DNA from 3 places in the Terribacillus sp. DMT04 genome. Region 3 is predicted to be linked to each of the others. Evidence: riboswitches for the same ligand, from Rfam matches in the RefSeq annotation. Region 3 holds a riboswitch; each other region holds the start of a gene.
The links. A riboswitch is a leader RNA that binds a small molecule or an ion and turns the genes downstream of it on or off. The one in region 3 is predicted to bind thiamine pyrophosphate.

Region 1 (3,280 bases), 810 kb from region 3:
TGGACCTAGTAAAAGAATGCTGTCACCTTTCTTAATGCTGAAGCTCAATTCATTTAGAGTAGGGCGGCTTTCTTCTTCAAATGTAACGGACAGTTGATTAACTTCGAGCAGAATATCTTTCATCCTGCTTTTCGCTGACGATAGGTCTTGCCGAGCGGGAAGCTCGTCAATGTGCCTGTTTTAGCCAGCGCCTCACTGATTGCTTTTCCGATTAATCCGCTGATTACCGCACCGCTAATGATACGTACAACCAGCATGAGTACGACGTAGGAAGGATCTAGAGCAGTGAGACCGCCGCGAAAATATCCCCAAATAAAACTTGTGATTGCAGCTCCTATGCCGGCTCCCATCAAAACAAACACATGATAAGAGCGATAACGGGTTATAGCGAAAGCAGCTTCCGCCCCAAGCCCCTGAACGACAGCAGAAAGTATAACAATTGGTCCGACACTGCTGCCAATCAGCACTTCAACAATTCCAGCAATTGTCTCCGAGACAAGAGCGACACCAGGTTTTTGAATGATATAAGCAGCAACAATGGATACGAGGAACCAAACTCCGAAGATAATGTCTGTTCCAATAGGTCCAATCAATCCCATCATCACAACGTTGACAGGGAGAAATACCAAGTACACAATTCCAAATACGACAGCTAGTGCTGCCATAACAACAATATCCTTCATACGCCAGTTCTTCATATGGTTGCTCCTTTGGCAGAAGGACTGTTTGCCGACATGGTAACTGTCATCACAGTATGAGAAGAACCAGATGCTTCTGTTTCGGTAAAGACGTGCTCCAATCCTGTAAACACATCGTATGCATCGCCATCGAGGCGAGTGGAGTAATGTGATTTTGATACCGTAATCCCTTGCGCTCGCATGTTTTCAATTTGTGTGTAAATGATATCCATATAATTACCGCCGCCTAATGGATATAGAGAAAATTTAGAAGCGGTTTCCAGTTTTATATCTTTGGTGTTGTACATATTTAATTTTGTTTCATCTTCTGCCATATACACATCGCCAGTTGAATCACCTGGACATCCGATCGAATAGGTGCCGTTAAAAACAACATGTTCATCTGTTTTCGCGGCTGCTAAAAAGATTGCCGATGTAACATCAAATACATGAGGGATTCTTCCGCGCACAAGTGTAGTCACATCGTCTGTTTCTATCCAAACCTTTGACGTGTCTACTTGATTTAGTGCGTCTAAAATAATTTCCTTAAATTTGTCTGCCATCGGGTAAATCGAAAAACTACAGCCGGCAATGCGGCTTGTTCCACAAACATTTTCCATTATGAATCCTCCTATTTTTTGCATAAAAAAAGCGACTGCACCATAGGGTGCAGTCGCAGAATATATACAAAAAGAGTAAGAGCATTCTGGCTGCACTTCCCCACGCTGGTATTATCCAGATCGAGTTATAAGGGTCAGAACAAATCCTCTCAGCCGTTTCCAGCTCCCCTAGTGCGTCGCAATTTTATGCAATTGTTAGGTATATAGTAAGAAATACACGTACTTTTGTAAAGGGTTTCTTTCCAAATTCTTTGAACTTATAAAGATTTATTCATCTGTTTTCGCTGTTTGCTGGCCGATTTTCAGCTTATTAATTAATGGACCAACAGTAAGACCTTGAATGAGCAAAGAAAATAGTACAACCCCGAAGGTTAAGATGAGTATATTATCTCTGCCTTCAAAAGACTGCGGCAAACTTAATGCCAATGCGATGGACAAACTTCCTCTGAGCCCGCCCCAATTTAATATAAGTTTGTAGGTTGACTCGAAGCCTTTAATCGGCAGTGTGCTTACGTAGATAGCAATCGTTCTTGAAGCTAACACAATGACAATTGCCGCAACAATCAGCCCCCATTTTCCTGATAAATCAATGTTTTGTATTTCTAATCCGATCATTAAGAATATGAGTGAGTTGGCAATCAGCGTTATTGTATCCCAGAAAGAATCAATGTTCATCCTCGTTGTTTCAGACATTCCGATTCTTGCTCCGTAATTCCCCAAGATCAGTCCTGAAACGACGACGGCGATAACACCGGAAACTTCAAAATGCTCGGCAATAAAATAACTCCCGAAAAATAACAGCATAGAAAACACAATTTCCAAAGGATAGTCATCATAAAATTTGAAAATCCGAGAAATAATCCAGCCTAATACAGCACCGACAACAGCGCCGCCTAGACTGAATTTCAAAAATAGTAATAAACCTTGACCAAGGCCTTCCCATCCCATTTCCATATATGTAAGCAAGTACATAGATGCAATTTGAAACAGCACCACGGCAATACCATCGTTAAACAAGGATTCTCCTTCAATGATTGTAGTCAGTTTTTTTGGGACTCCTAACGATTTAAAGATAGAGATAACACTGATCGGATCGGTTGCGCTCATTAATGCTGCAAACGTAAAGGCAACGACAATAGGCAAATCCATGAAGTAATAAACACTGAAACCGACGGCTATAAATGTAATTAGTGTTCCGCCGAATGCCATCGCAATTACAGGTTTCTTCTCTTGGTTTAAGTGAGAAAAAGGTAACTTAATAGACGCGTCACCCAATAATATTGGTAAGAATAAAGAAATCACTACAGCTTGAAATACATTGGATTGAACGATATAGTTCTCTGCTTCTTCTAAAAAGGGAATATCAACAAGACCTAGAATTAATCCGACAAGCACTAAGGCAATCGAATAAGGTTTCTTAAATGTCTTGGATAGAGCAATAACTGTTACAGATATTGCTAGCAGGATAAGTAATTGGATAAATGTTTCATTAAAATGATGCAAGATGATACGCTCCTTAGAAGATGTGCTGGATAATAAATTCTCCTTAATAGTTCCCCAACATGCTGTCTGGTATAGCATGATTTTTTCATATTTAATATTTCTCTACTGATAATCCATTTTGATAAGGAAATAATTGAGTCACTATATAAAAATACTTAAAATGGGTACGTTTTGACAAAGTGTTCGTCTTTCACTTTTGATGATTTACTTGAGACAAGTAATGCCAGCTGGAGAAAAAGATTTAAATACAGTATCTTTTTGAAGAATTTATCAAAAAGTAATTGTATATCTGCAAACGAAAGCTGGGGTAGTATGGAAAATAAAGTGGTTCAAGCAATAGAAAAATACAGCACGCTTTTATCAGGTTCAGCTGACTTGGAACAAATAAAGGATGCTGCTGGTAACGCAAAATTTGTCCTGCTGGGGGAGGCTTCTCATGGTACGTCAGAATTTTATACGGTGCGTGCCGAGTTAACCAAA
Region 2 (3,280 bases), 170 kb from region 3:
GCCGCTTAGCAAGTCAGCAATCATTTTCCCAGTTGCTGGTGCAAGCAGAATACCATTGCGCTGATGTCCAGCAGCAATAAACAACCCCTTCATTTTCGGGTGTTCTCCGATGATCGGCTTCCCATCGAATGTTTGTGGTCGGAGCCCCGCCCAGCTTCTGAGAAAAGGCATCTCATCAATATCCGGCAGCATCTGTCTCGCTTTTTCCATAACTGCCTGTATACCTCCAAGTGTCGGCTTGGTGGACCAATCATTCTCGACTTTTGTCGCTCCGATGATTAGTTCGTTGTTGTTTCGAGGAACAATATAATGCTGATCATGGAATAAGCTGCATGTGAGCGGAGCTTGTGTATTGGTAACAGCAATGCATTCCCCCTTTACAGGAAAGATTGGTGACCCCAAGCCTGTTTGCTCCAAGATAGAATTACTCCAAACGCCACTAGCAATAACGACGCGCTCTGCCTGCCATTTTCCCATGGAAGTTTGTAACTGATAGTGCCCGCCTTCCCGCTCTATCTTCTCAACGCGCGTATGCGTGTGAATTTCGGCACCGAGTACTTGCGCTGCAGAATGAAATCCGCTGCAGGCGATTGCAGGCATGACGTGCACATCTTCTTGCATATGAACAGCACCTAGAACGGATGCTGCTAATCTAGGGGTTTTATCTGTTAAAGATGCACGATCCAGCCACGTTACCCCTTCTAAGGAACACAATTTTAACAGGCTCGCTCTTTCTTCTTCTGTGAAGACAAGCTTTAACAATCCACCTGTACGGCGCTCTATATCTATTCCTGCTAAGGAGCGAATTTCTGCTTCTGCTTCTTCGTATAACTTTTGACTTGTACGCGCAAATGGATAAAGCGAAGTACCGAATTCCTTGTATTCCGAATGAGCGCCAAGCATACCCGCAGCTGCCTGCGTGGAACCTGACCCAATCTCGCCTGCTTCAAGCACATCAACCTGGTAACCTGCTTTCACCAAATAATAAGCAATTGCACTGCCGATGATGCCCCCTCCAACGACCGCTACTTCAGATTGCTTCAAGACGCAAACACTCCTCTTTTAGTTTCTTTACAGCTTCTACTGGATCTTTTGCTGAAAAAATACCACTCATAACAGCAGCACCATCTAGTTCAAGCGCTTTCAATTCTGCTAGCCGGTCTACGGTAATTCCTCCAATTCCAAACAACGGAATAGCAACGCGTCGCTGAATTTCAGCTAAATCGGATAATGGCAGCGGGTCTTTGCCTTTTTTACTGGCTGTCGGAAAACAATGTCCGTATATACTGTACGCTGCTCCGGCAGCCTCCGCCTGAACAGCTTCCTGAAGAGAATGGACCGGTACACCGAACTGAAAACCAGGATATTGTTTTTGTAACTCGAATAACGGAAGTCCGTGTCCTGGTATATGCGCCTGTTGCAAACCAAGCAGCAACGCCACATCCACCCGATCATTAATCCATAACTTGTGACCTGGCAATCCTTCTTTTGCTAACTCTCTGCAAAGCTGATAAATCACGCCCGCAGGTTTGCTTTTCTCTCGAATCTGTACATAATCAACATACGGGTGCACCTTTAACAAGATTCGAAGCAAGCCAGCTGCATCGTGCGCACCATCCGTTACTGCCATCAGTTTGATTATCATCACTCCTTGAATAGGAACAAGACCGGATGCACACAAAAAAACCACTCCCCCGTAGGAAAGTGGTGTGATATCTGCGAATAAATACATACAGAATGCATGCATGTAAAATCGAATGTCGACACTTTCCTACGCAGGTCCGAACCTGTTCAGGTTATGAGGGTTTAAAGAGTCATTACTCTTTGTCTCAGCCCTTATGAAGGGCTCCCCTAGTGTGAAACTTATGAACTTATCCATATCGTAACATAACTAACATATTATGCAAGATGTTTAGCAGAAAAGCAGAGACCATCAAACCACTCTAATGGTCGTCATCTACTTAGTATTTATAAGACTGTCCGCCATCAATCGGAACAACAGTTGCATTGATGAAATCTGCCTGACTTGAAAGAAGGAAAGCAACTAGATAACCTACTTCTTCTGGCTTTCCGAAGCGTTTCATCGGGTTAACACTGACAAATTCTTTACCTGCTTCTTCCCAGTTATCTCCGCCAATCTGACGTAAGGAACCTTCGACCATTGGTGTCATAATTGCACCTGGCGCAATTGCTTTGATACTGACACCGAACTGGCCGTATTCAATACCAGAGTTACGAGTCAAACCAACAACACCATGCTTGCTCGCCGCATAACCAGACTGATTGCCGACACCGCGAATTCCGCCAACAGAAGCAGTGTTAACAACAGAACCATAGCCCTGTTCCTTCATCACTTTAAGGACATGCTGCATACCATAGAAGACACCATTCAAGTTGATGTTAACAACACGATCGAACTCTTCTGTACCGTATTCTTCTGTTAAATTCTGTTTTCCTTCTACACCTGCATTATTAAAGAAGCTATCGATCTTGCCAAATTGCTCTACCGTTTGTTTCACATAAGCCTCAACTTCTGACTCATTCGCACAGTTCGCCTCAATCGTGATGACTTCAGCCTCAGGCGCTGCTGCCAAAATAGCTTGCTTCGTTTCTTCCATTCCTTCTTTATTCAAATCAACAAGCGCAAGCTTCGCTCCTTCTTTTGCTACCTGCACTGCTGCCGCACGACCTAATCCAGATCCTCCACCTGTTATTAAGACAACTTTCTCTTCAAAACGCTTCATGAAAATCTCTCCTATTAGTTTTTTTGATTGCAGTAAATCCGCCATCAATTGGCACAACCACACCATTTATATAAGGTGCATTGCCTGTCAGTAAGAAAGTCACAAGCTCAGCCACTTCCTCCGGCTTGCCTAGGCGCTTCTGCGGAATAGGTTCTGATGCATTGACAAATGCATCAGGATTTTTCTCCTTATATGCACGTACCATCGGCGTTTCAGTCGTACCAGGTGCAATTGCATTCACTACAATACCTTGTGCCGCATATTCCGCAGCCAATGTCTTTGTAATGCCTACCATCGCATGCTTCGTCGCCGAATATGTACCAACAGTTTCCTGGCCAACTACACCTGCTGTCGAGGATGTATTAACAATACGCCCTCCGCCATTGGCAAGCATCACTTCTAACACATATTTCAAACCGTAAAGTGCACCATTAAGGTTAATACCAAGTACCATATCAATCTGTTCAATCGTATTTTCTGCAAATTTAACGCCAGGACCAGAAATTCCCGCATTATTGTAAAACATATCAATAGTT
Region 3 (3,280 bases):
CAAAAGCGCCTTGGCATGCTGTACCATTTGCGCTGCTTCTTCCTTTGCCGAGGCCATCACCGGTGAAGCACCCAGTGCAATCAAACCGTTTGCTGTAAAATTGATGACAACATGATTTGTTATACAGTGAATCAACGGGTTTGTGTCTCGGACTTGATGTATTACATCAGTATATGCCATTATGCAGTTCCTCCTGTACTGGTACGCTTTGCAGCCGGTAACCCCAATGGTTCGTCGGGCCGTTTCCGTTTCCAAGCTGCAGCGAATATTTGATAGCTGCTGTCACATAGTCTTTTCCGACTTGCACGGCTTCCTGCAAAGATTTTCCTTTTGCTAGCTCCGCCGTAATTGCTGCTGAATACGTACAGCCCGTTCCGTGTGTATGCTTTGTTGGAATGCGCTCCGCTTTATAAGAAGTGAAGCCCTCGCCATCATACAGCCAATCCGCTGCTTCATGCCCTTCCATATGGCCGCCTTTTAAGAGGACAGCTTTCGCCCCGTATTCTTGGACAATCTTTTTGGCTGCTTGCTTCATAGCAGCTTCATCCTCTATTGTCATGCCTGTCAGTTCTTCTGCTTCTGGCACATTTGGCGTGACAAGCGTTGCCAGCGGAACAAGGTATGTCTTCAATGCATCTCTTGATTGCTCGCCCATGAGCGCATGCCCGCTTTTGGCATACATGACCGGATCCATCACATAGGCTGCTGCTGATTTTTCCAGCACGCTGGCTATAACACGCATCATCTCTTCAGAGGCAATCATGCCTGTCTTAACCGCATATGGCTCAATGTCTGAGTAAACCGATTGCAGTTGTTGTTCAATAAATGGTACAGGAATATGATGAAGTGCGTGCACACCTGTTGTGTTCTGCGCAACGAGGGAGGTAATGACACTCATGCCATATACCTCGCGCTCTTGAAATGTTTTTAAATCCGCCTGTATCCCCGCACCGCCTGAAGGATCTGTCCCTGCTATCGTTAGTGCACTTTTCACGTTAGACATGGGCGGCCCCTTTTTCGAGCGGTACCAGCCAGTTTTGTTCTGTAATGGCCATTTCCCAAAAACTATGTTCCAGCATACAGCTCTTCAAGAATGCTTTCCGCGCGCGTTCCTTGGCAGCCGAACCGGCCGTTTCAGCCCATTTATCCAATCTTTTGCAAAGTTCGGCTGTCACATCCGGCATTCCATCTTCATTGTTTGCATAAAACATAATCCACTCTAAAAATGGATTATTCTGGTCCGGCGCCTTTGTTTCGATAATATGCTCTGCCAGTGCCTGATACGTCCATGGACAAGGTAACAGCGCCGCCATCAGTTCTCCCATATCTCCTTGTACAGCGCTGTTCATCATATGAGAAATATAGTGATCGGCTGCGGGAGGGGGTGTCATTTTCTGCAAGTCCTCATAGTCCACACCTGCCACTTTACAAAAGACATTATGCGGATGAATCTCACTGTGCAGAACAAAGTGGATTTGCGATTGAAAGAACGCCATCTCTTCTCTTGTCTCACATTTGCTGACTGCCAAGCCATAAATTCGAGCAAATGCAGTCAAGTACTCATAATCCGCCTTCACGTAATGGATTAATGCTTCGCGCGGCACCTGTCCATTCGCCACCCCTTCAACAAAAGGATGCTGATAAATTGCTTCGAAAACCGGGTTTGCTTCTTCTCTCAACTGTGCAGAAAACATATAATTCTCCTCCTCATTGGAGAAAGCCCTGTTTCGGGTGATTGGCGCCGGGACTATACAAAAAAGCCGCTCCAGAAGTATGGAGCGACTCGTTTACATTGTAATAGTATGTAAGATACACGAATCCGGCTCCACTTCCCTACGCTGGTGTTAACCAGATCAGGTTCAAAGGGATTAAGATTACTCTTATCTCAGCCTAACGGCACCCCTAGTGGACTTCCTCGAAATTCAATTGTCTCCTTTACTATCACATGCACAGATAAGATTGTCAACGGATGTATCAGGTAAAATATTCAATTCGTGACTGCGGAAACATTTTATAAATATTACTGCCAATCACGTCTTTGATTTCTTCTTGTTCATCATTTTGATACACATACTTCCCAATACCATAGCGGCCCCATTTGTACTTCCGCTTATTTTCATCCAGCTCCAGCTTCGACATCGGGTAATTCTTCTGAATAACACGTTTTGCCGGCTTCGTGAAACGATGCTGAATCAATTCAAAGGTCAAGTTCTTTTTGGCATGAGCAGGTAATGCTGCTTCAAGATGCTCCAGCATTTCCGGATATCCTTGCTGCCAGCCTTCATGCAGGTATATCGGGGCTACAATAAAACCTAATGGATATCCAGCTTCGGCTACCTTCACAGCCGCCTCTATTCGATCCTTCAAGCGGGATGTACCTGGTTCAAAGTACTTTATAACATAATCGTCATTAATACTGAAACGGAATCTTGTCCGGCCTTTGTGATCTGCATCAAGCAAATGATCGACATGCGCAAACTTTGTGACAAAGCGCAGCTGACCATGTTCCGAACGGCCAAAGTATTCAATAGCATGCTTGAGTGTATGGGTTAGATGATCAATCCCAACGATGTCAGACGTACAAGAAGCTTCGAAGCGCGTCTCCTCCGGCGCTCTCTCCTTCATATACTGCTCAGCGGCATCAAAAATCTCATCTGTATTTACATACGTACGAATATACGGTTTGGATCCCATCGTCGTCTGCAGGTAACAATAATGACAATGCCCCATACAGCCTGTTGCAAACGGAATAGCATATTCTGCCGATGGCTTGGATGTATCGAATTTCAATGTTTTCCGCACACCAACGACTAATGTTGATTTGGCTGTCCGGTATTTTTGAAAATCGTTATCACCAGGCAGGTTACGCACCTGATTATGAGAAGTTGTTTCGCGTATCTCTACTCCCATATCTTTGAACTTGTCTCGCAGCTTCACACCGAGCGGATATTCCAATGCTCTCGGTTCAATGTAAACAAGCTGCGGTACGAATGGCTTAACCATAATAACCACCTTCGGATAAACCAAAAGCAGACACATAGGCTTCTTCCGCTTCACCAAGATCTTGATAGACCGCCACTTCATCCGTTAACGGATAGTACGTTTCATAAACAAACAAAGCCAGTTCACCAGGTTTCTCTGGATTATGAACAACCGCCGCTTCTTGTATATTGGCAACTCCCTGTGCATGGGGATTGCGAATGATTACATATACAACTTCACCTGCTTGAAAAGTTTCCATTCCAATTGCCTCCTTTGTACATACTGCAACTAGTTTGTA

Region 1: it holds a riboswitch for thiamine pyrophosphate, as region 3 does, so the genes downstream of both, KS242_RS06940 (YkoF family thiamine/hydroxymethylpyrimidine-binding protein) here and tenA (thiaminase II) in region 3, are expected to answer to the same signal.
Region 2: it holds a riboswitch for thiamine pyrophosphate, as region 3 does, so the genes downstream of both, KS242_RS01650 (thiamine phosphate synthase) here and tenA (thiaminase II) in region 3, are expected to answer to the same signal.

What each region holds. Positions count from the first base shown of each region.
Region 1 is NZ_CP077639.1:1,279,603-1,282,882, forward strand. Features, by position in the region: gene KS242_RS06930 (ABC transporter ATP-binding protein) at 1-123, opposite strand, end outside; gene KS242_RS06935 (ECF transporter S component) at 120-698, opposite strand; gene KS242_RS06940 (YkoF family thiamine/hydroxymethylpyrimidine-binding protein) at 695-1,300, opposite strand; TPP riboswitch at 1,378-1,477, opposite strand; gene KS242_RS06945 (cation:proton antiporter) at 1,565-2,800, opposite strand; gene KS242_RS06950 (erythromycin esterase family protein) at 3,113-3,280, shown strand, end outside.
Region 2 is NZ_CP077639.1:295,795-299,074, reverse strand. Features, by position in the region: gene thiO (glycine oxidase ThiO) at 1-1,044, opposite strand, end outside; gene KS242_RS01650 (thiamine phosphate synthase) at 1,031-1,681, opposite strand; TPP riboswitch at 1,752-1,863, opposite strand; gene KS242_RS01645 (SDR family oxidoreductase) at 1,962-2,744, opposite strand; gene KS242_RS01640 (SDR family NAD(P)-dependent oxidoreductase) at 2,731-3,280, opposite strand, start outside.
Region 3 is NZ_CP077639.1:464,727-468,006, reverse strand. Features, by position in the region: gene thiM (hydroxyethylthiazole kinase) at 1-183, opposite strand, end outside; gene thiD (bifunctional hydroxymethylpyrimidine kinase/phosphomethylpyrimidine kinase) at 167-1,003, opposite strand; gene tenA (thiaminase II) at 996-1,694, opposite strand; TPP riboswitch at 1,814-1,914, opposite strand; gene splB (spore photoproduct lyase) at 1,975-3,003, opposite strand; gene KS242_RS02555 (transcriptional regulator SplA domain-containing protein) at 2,996-3,241, opposite strand.